One region of the Aquabacterium sp. A08 genome, then DNA from elsewhere that is predicted to be linked to it. Evidence: riboswitches for the same ligand, from Rfam matches in the RefSeq annotation. Region 1 holds a riboswitch; the other holds the start of a gene.

Region 1 (3,206 bases):
CTGGAAGCGCATCGCGCGGCATGCGTGATGGCCTGGGCCCCGAGGCTTGTGCCCACATGGGGGCGCTGGTCGGTGGCACGCGGTCCAGGAACTGCGCTGGGCCACAGCACTGCTTGAGCGGGTCTGCACGGTTGCCTTCCCCGCGACACCATGGGGGCCGAGCCGGTCTGCAATCGCCTGCAGACGGCTCCATGAGCGGTGGCCCGGTTCGGTAGGGCCTCAGGCGGCTGGCTTGCGCAGCACACTGAGCGCGCCGCACACCAGGCTGGACGCCACCAACGCCCCGGCGAACGGCGCCAGCGTGGGGATGCTGCCGGGGAAGCTGGCGGCCAGCAGGCCTTGGGCCAGGCTGCCGGTGCTGACCCAGCCCGGCAGCACCGCCCCCACCACGCCGGCCAAGGCCCCGGCGACCGCCGCGGTCGGGGTGGTGTGGCGCCACAGGCCCATCAGTACTGGCACCACGGCGGTGGCGCACAGCAGGTCGGCGATGAGGAACAGGCGCAGCACCGACAGCCCCTGCAAGGCCACCAGCACCACCGGCACCATCAGCGCCACCGTGGCCCAGCGCGCGCTGGACAGCGCCACGCCCGGCCGGGCGGTGACCACCAGCGATGCGATGCCGTTTTGCAGCGTGTCCACCGAGGAGGCCACCAATGCCACGGCCAACAGCAGCGCCGGCAGCGTCAGCCAGGCCGGTGCGCCCTTGAGCAGCGCGAAGAAGGGGATGGGTGGCTGGCCCAGGTCCAGGCCCCGGCTCGCGGCCAGCACGCCCAGGGCGCCAATGGCCGCCACCACCAGCACGGTGGATGCCCCGCCCAGCCAGGCGCCTTGGGCCAGGGCCCGGTCGTCCCGCGCCGCCCAGACGCGTTGCCAATAGCCCTGGTGGAACAGGTTGGCCGCGGTCACCGCGATCACCAGCGTCAGCGCCACGCTCAGCGCCACCTCGGGCGGGGCGCTGGGGGCGGTGACGGGGGGCGCATCGGGCAAGCCGGGCAGCAGCACCGCCAGCACCAGGCCCAGCAAGGCCAGCAGCAGCCAGGCCTGCCAGCGGTCGGTGGCCAGGCTGGCGCGCAGGCCACCCCAGGCGGTGTAGGCCAGCGTGGTCGCGGCCACGCCCACCACCATCCAGGCGCCGGGCAGGCCCGACAGCATGCCGGTGATGGCGCCAATGGCGGTCAGCTCGGCCGTGAGGAAGCACAACATGTACAGCACCGAAATCGCGCTGACCCACAGCCGCAGGCCGGTGCCAAAGCGGTGTTGGGCGTATTCGGCGATGCTGCGCCCGTGGGGCAGGCAGCGCCGGATGGCCGGCCCACACCAGGCCAGCACCAGAAAGGGCAGGGCGGCCCCCAAGGCGTAGCCGGCCACCGCCACCGGGCCCACGAAAGCGCCCACTTCGGGGGGGGCGAACAAAATCCAGGCGCCCAGGCCCGAGGCCAAAAAGGACAGGCCCAAGGTCACGGGCCCCTGCGAATTGCGGGCGGTGACGTATTCGTCGAGACTGGCGTCGGCGCTGCGCGCGCGCAGACCGATCCAGACAAACAACAACAAGGCCGCCCCAAGGGCAGCCACCGTGGCGTACAGCATGTCGCGCTTCCTCCGCCGGTGTGAACCGGATCAGGTTCCAGGGTCTGCCCCGGCGCGCTGGCCGGCGGCACTCTCAGCCCCTTGCGGGACTCCCCTGGCGACTGGGTTGAAAGCGCGGATTCTAGCCCGGGTTGACCATCACCAATTTGCCCTTGACCTGGCGGCTGCCCATCAGCGCGTAGGCGCGCTGCAGCTCGTGCATGGGCAGCGTCTGGTCCAGCACCGGTTTGATCTGGCCCTGCAGGTACCACTGTGCCAGCGTCTGCATCATGGCGGCGTTGGCCTGGGGTTCGCGCTTGGCAAAGTCGCCCCAGAACACGCCGACGAGGGACGCGCCCTTGAGCAGCGCCAGGTTCAGCGGCAGGCTAGGGATAGGGCCCGCCGCAAAGCCGATGACCAGGTAGCGGCCGCGCCAGGCGATGGAGCGGAACACCGGTTCGGCGAAGGCGCCGCCCACCGGGTCGTAGACCACGTCGGGGCCTTTGCCATCGGTGAGCTGCTTGATGGCCTCGCGCAGGCTGCCGTCCGGTGTGTGCTCGCTGTAGTTCAGCGTGGCGTCGGCGCCGGCGTCCAGGCACAGCTGGCACTTGTCGGCGCTGGACGCGGCGGCGATGACGCGCGCGCCGGCCTGCTTGGCGATCTGGATGGCGGCGGTGCCCACGCCGCCGGCGGCGCCCAGCACCAGCACGGTTTCGCCGGGTTGCAGGGCGCCGCGGTCGATCAGCGCGTGGTAAGAGGTGGCGTAGGTCATGATGAAGGCGGCCGCGTCAACCAGGTCGAAGCCCGCGGGCAGGGGCAGGCACAGCGCCGCCGGGGCCAGGGTGTGGGTGCCGAAACCGCCGGTGCCGCTCAGGCAGGCCACCGCCTGGCCGGCTTGCAGGTGGGTCACGTCCGGGCCCACGGCGCGCACCACGCCGGCGTACTCCGAGCCCGGCACAAAGGGCAGGGGCGGCTTCATCTGGTACTTGTTCTGCACGATGAGCAGATCGGGAAAGTTCAGGCTGGCCGCCTTGATTTCCACCAGCACCTGGCCCGGGCCGGGCTGGGGCGTGGGCAGTTCTTTCCAGGCCAGCGCCTCAACGCCGACGGGGTTCTCACACAACCAAGCGTGCATGTTGTCGTCTCCTCATGGGGGTGTTGCGCATGATAGGCAGGCCTTGGTGCTACGGCCAGCACGGTTTGTCCCGGGGGCGACCGGGCGCGTGCGCCCACGCCCAGGGCACGGCCCGGGCAGCGCCCCTACAATGGCCGGTGATGAAAATCCTTCTGTCCAACGACGACGGCTACCAGGCCCCCGGCATCCAGGCCCTGTACGACGCCTTGCGCGACATCGCCGAGGTGGAGGTGGTGGCCCCGGAACACAACAACAGCGCCAAATCCAACGCGCTGACGCTGCATTCCCCGCTCTATGTGCACACGGCGCACAACGGTTTTCGCTACGTCAACGGCACCCCGGCCGATTGCGTGCACATCGCCCTGACCGGCCTGCTGGGCTACACGCCCGACCTGGTGGTCTCCGGCATCAACAACGGCGCCAACATGGGCGACGACACCATTTACTCCGGCACCGTGGGCGCGGCCATGGAAGGCTACCTGTTCGGGGTGCCCGCCATCGCGTT
Region 2 (3,206 bases), on a different contig from region 1:
CTCCTTGATCAGGTGCATGGGCACGTGGCCGGGGCCTTCGATCATCACCTGCACATCGTGCTTCCAGGCGATCTGCGTGAGTTCGCCCAGGGTCTTGAGTTCGCCCAGCTGGGCTTCGTCGTTGGCGTCGTAAATGGAGCCGGGGCGCAGGCCGTCGCCCAGGCTGAAGGCCACGTCGTAGGCCTTCATGATGTCGCAGATGTCCTCGAAGTGGGTGTAGAGGAAGCTTTCCTTGTGGTGCGCCAGGCACCACTTGGCCATGATGGAGCCGCCCCGGCTGACGATGCCCGTCATGCGGTTGGCCGTGAGTGGGATGTAGCGCAGCAGCACGCCCGCGTGGATGGTGAAGTAGTCCACGCCCTGCTCGGCCTGTTCGATCAGGGTGTCGCGGAAAATCTCCCATGTCAGGTCCTCGGCCTTGCCGTTGACCTTTTCCAGTGCCTGGTAGATGGGCACGGTGCCGATGGGCACGGGCGAGTTGCGCACGATCCACTCGCGCGTTTCGTGGATGTTCTTGCCGGTGGACAGGTCCATCACCGTGTCGCCGCCCCAGCGGATGGCCCAGGTCATCTTGTCCACTTCCTCGTTGATGGACGAGCCCAGCGCAGAGTTGCCGATGTTGGCGTTGATCTTCACCAGGAAGTTGCGGCCGATGACCATCGGCTCGGTTTCGGGGTGGTTGATGTTGTTGGGGATGATGGCGCGGCCACGGGCCACCTCGTCGCGCACGAACTCGGGCGTGATCTCGGTCGGGATGCTGGCGCCGAAATGCTGGCCCGGGTGCTGGCGGCCGATCATGGCGGCCATTTTCTGGCCGGTGGGGCCAGCGGTTTTCAGGGATTCCAGGTACTCCCGGCGGCGCAGGTTTTCGCGGATGGCGATGTACTCCATCTCGGGCGTGACGATGCCGCGGCGGGCGTAGTGCATCTGCGTCACGTTGGTGCCGGGCAGGGCGCGGCGCGGCTGGCGGTGCAGGCCGGGGAAGCGCAGTGCGTCGAGCTTGGGGTCGGCGGCGCGCTCGCGCCCGAAGGCGCTGCTCAGGCCGGGCAGCACCTCGGTGTCGTTGCGTTCTTCGATCCACTTCTGGCGCAGCGCGGGCAGGCCTTGGCGGATGTCGATGTGCGCGGCCGGGTCGGTGTAGGGGCCGGAGCAGTCGTACACAAAGATGGGCGGGTTGGGTTCGGCGCCGAAGCTGGCCGGGGTGTCGCTCTGGCTGATCTCACGCATGGGCACGCGGATGTCGGGGCGGGAGCTCTCCACGTACACCTTGCGGGAATTGGGCAGGGGCTGGATGGCGGCCTGGTCCACCTGGGCGGTGGTGGCGAGGAATTTGTCGGCAGGGGCGTTCACGGGGCGTGTCTCCTTCGGTGGCAGGGTGGGTGCTCCGAAGGTCGCCCCGGCGGCGCGGCCCCACGCGGGCCAAGGGCCTGCAAGGGTGTCCACGCAACGCGGGATGTGACAGCTCTTCTTCCGCCGGTCTGAACCGGATCAAGTTCGCGGGTTCGGCATCGCCATCTCAGCCCACACCATGTGGACACCCCGGAGCAGTGCGGATTGTACGGCCCACCCGTTTGGCACCGTGGCAGCGCATGGCATGATGCCTGCATCTGACCCGCGACATGACCCACCCCGTCCCACCCATTCAAACCCACACCGTTTTTGAAGACGCCCAGGCCATCTTCACCGGCACGCTGTTCGTGTCGCTGGCGCTGATTTTGTTTGCGCAGTCCGGTTTGCTCACCGGCGGCACGGCCGGCGCGGCCTTCGTGCTGCACTACGCCACCGGTTGGGGGCTGGGGCAGTGGTTTTTTCTCATCAACCTGCCGTTTTACTGGTTCGCCTGGCGCCGCATGGGGCGCGAGTTCACGCTCAAGACCTTTTTGGCCATCACGCTGCTGTCGGCGTTGACGCAGTGGTCGCCGCAGCTGTTCGCCATCGAGCGGCTGCATCCGGCCTACGCCGCCGTGCTGGGCGGTTTGCTGCTGGGTTCGGGTTGTTTGTTCCTGGCGCGGCACCACGCCAGTTTGGGTGGGGCCACCATCATCAGCCTGTACCTGCAGCGGGCCAAGGGCTGGCGCGCGGGCAAGGTGCAAATGGGCATCGATTGCACCATCGTGCTGCTGGCGCTCACGGTGGTGGAGCCCGAGCGGGTGGCGTGGTCGGTGCTGGCGGCGGTGGTGATGAACCTGTTCATCGCCATCAACCACAAGCCGGGGCGTTACGCCGTCCTGTGAGCACCGCCGCGAGCGGTCAGCCTGGGCGCCGTTACCGGCGCCACGGGGCCCAGGGGTGCAAGGCCACGCCCGTCCCGGCGGCTTTCAGCCCGCGTTCGGGTCCAGCACCGTGGGCAATGCCTCTGGCAGCAGGCCGGTGTGGTCGCGGCTGAAGTGCAGGCCCCGGCTTTCCTTGCGCGCCTGGGCGCAACGCACGATCAGGTCGGCCACTTCCACCAGGTTGCGCAGCTCGAGCAGGTCGCGGGTGACGTGGAAGCTTTTGTAGAACTCCTGGATTTCGGCCTTGAGCAGCGCGATGCGGTGGGCGGCACGTTCCAGCCGCTTGTCGGTGCGCACGATGCCCACGTAGTCCCACATGAAGCGGCGCAGTTCGTCCCAGTTGTGCGAGATGACGACGTGCTCGTCGGCGTCGATGACGCGGCTGTCGTCCCACGGGCGGATGGTGGGGATGGCCGCCGTGGGCTGGGCCGCCATGTCGCGCACGGCGGCGCGGGCAAACACCATGCACTCCAGCAGCGAGTTGCTGGCCAGGCGGTTGGCGCCGTGCAGGCCGGTGCAGCTGGCCTCGCCCACCACGTACAGGCCAGGCAGGTCGGTGCGGGCGTTCAGGTCGGTCACCACGCCGCCGCAGGTGTAGTGCGCAGCCGGCACCACGGGGATTGGCTCTTGGGTGATGTCGATGCCCAGCTCGGCGCAGCGCGCCAGGATGTTGGGGAAGTGCTCGCGCAGGAACTCGGGCGGCTGGTGCGAGATGTCGAGGTAGACGCAGTCCAGGCCGTGCTTTTTCATCTCGAAGTCGATGGCGCGGGCCACCACGTCGCGCGGGGCCAGTTCGGCGCGCGGGTCGTGGTCGGGCATGAAGCGGTGGCCGCCCAGGTGCGCCGGCAATTTCAGCAGGCCGCCTTCGCCGCGCACCGCCTCGGTGATGAGGAAGCTCTTGGCCTTGGGGTGGTACAGGCAAGTGGGGTGGAA

What was found. A riboswitch is a leader RNA that binds a small molecule or an ion and turns the genes downstream of it on or off. The one in region 1 is predicted to bind thiamine pyrophosphate.
Region 2: it holds a riboswitch for thiamine pyrophosphate, as region 1 does, so the genes downstream of both, thiC (phosphomethylpyrimidine synthase ThiC) here and HA630_RS06500 (sodium:solute symporter family transporter) in region 1, are expected to answer to the same signal.

What each region holds. Positions count from the first base shown of each region.
Region 1 is NZ_JAAQQT010000567.1:23,875-27,080, forward strand. It holds gene HA630_RS06495 (hypothetical protein) at 1-28, shown strand, start outside; gene HA630_RS06500 (sodium:solute symporter family transporter) at 220-1,587, opposite strand; TPP riboswitch at 1,577-1,693, opposite strand; gene HA630_RS06505 (NADPH:quinone oxidoreductase family protein) at 1,709-2,701, opposite strand; gene surE (5'/3'-nucleotidase SurE) at 2,842-3,206, shown strand, end outside.
Region 2 is NZ_JAAQQT010000550.1:4,791-7,996, forward strand. It holds gene thiC (phosphomethylpyrimidine synthase ThiC) at 1-1,350, opposite strand, end outside; TPP riboswitch at 1,449-1,552, opposite strand; gene HA630_RS05100 (YitT family protein) at 1,620-2,234, shown strand; gene nadB (L-aspartate oxidase) at 2,319-3,206, opposite strand, start outside.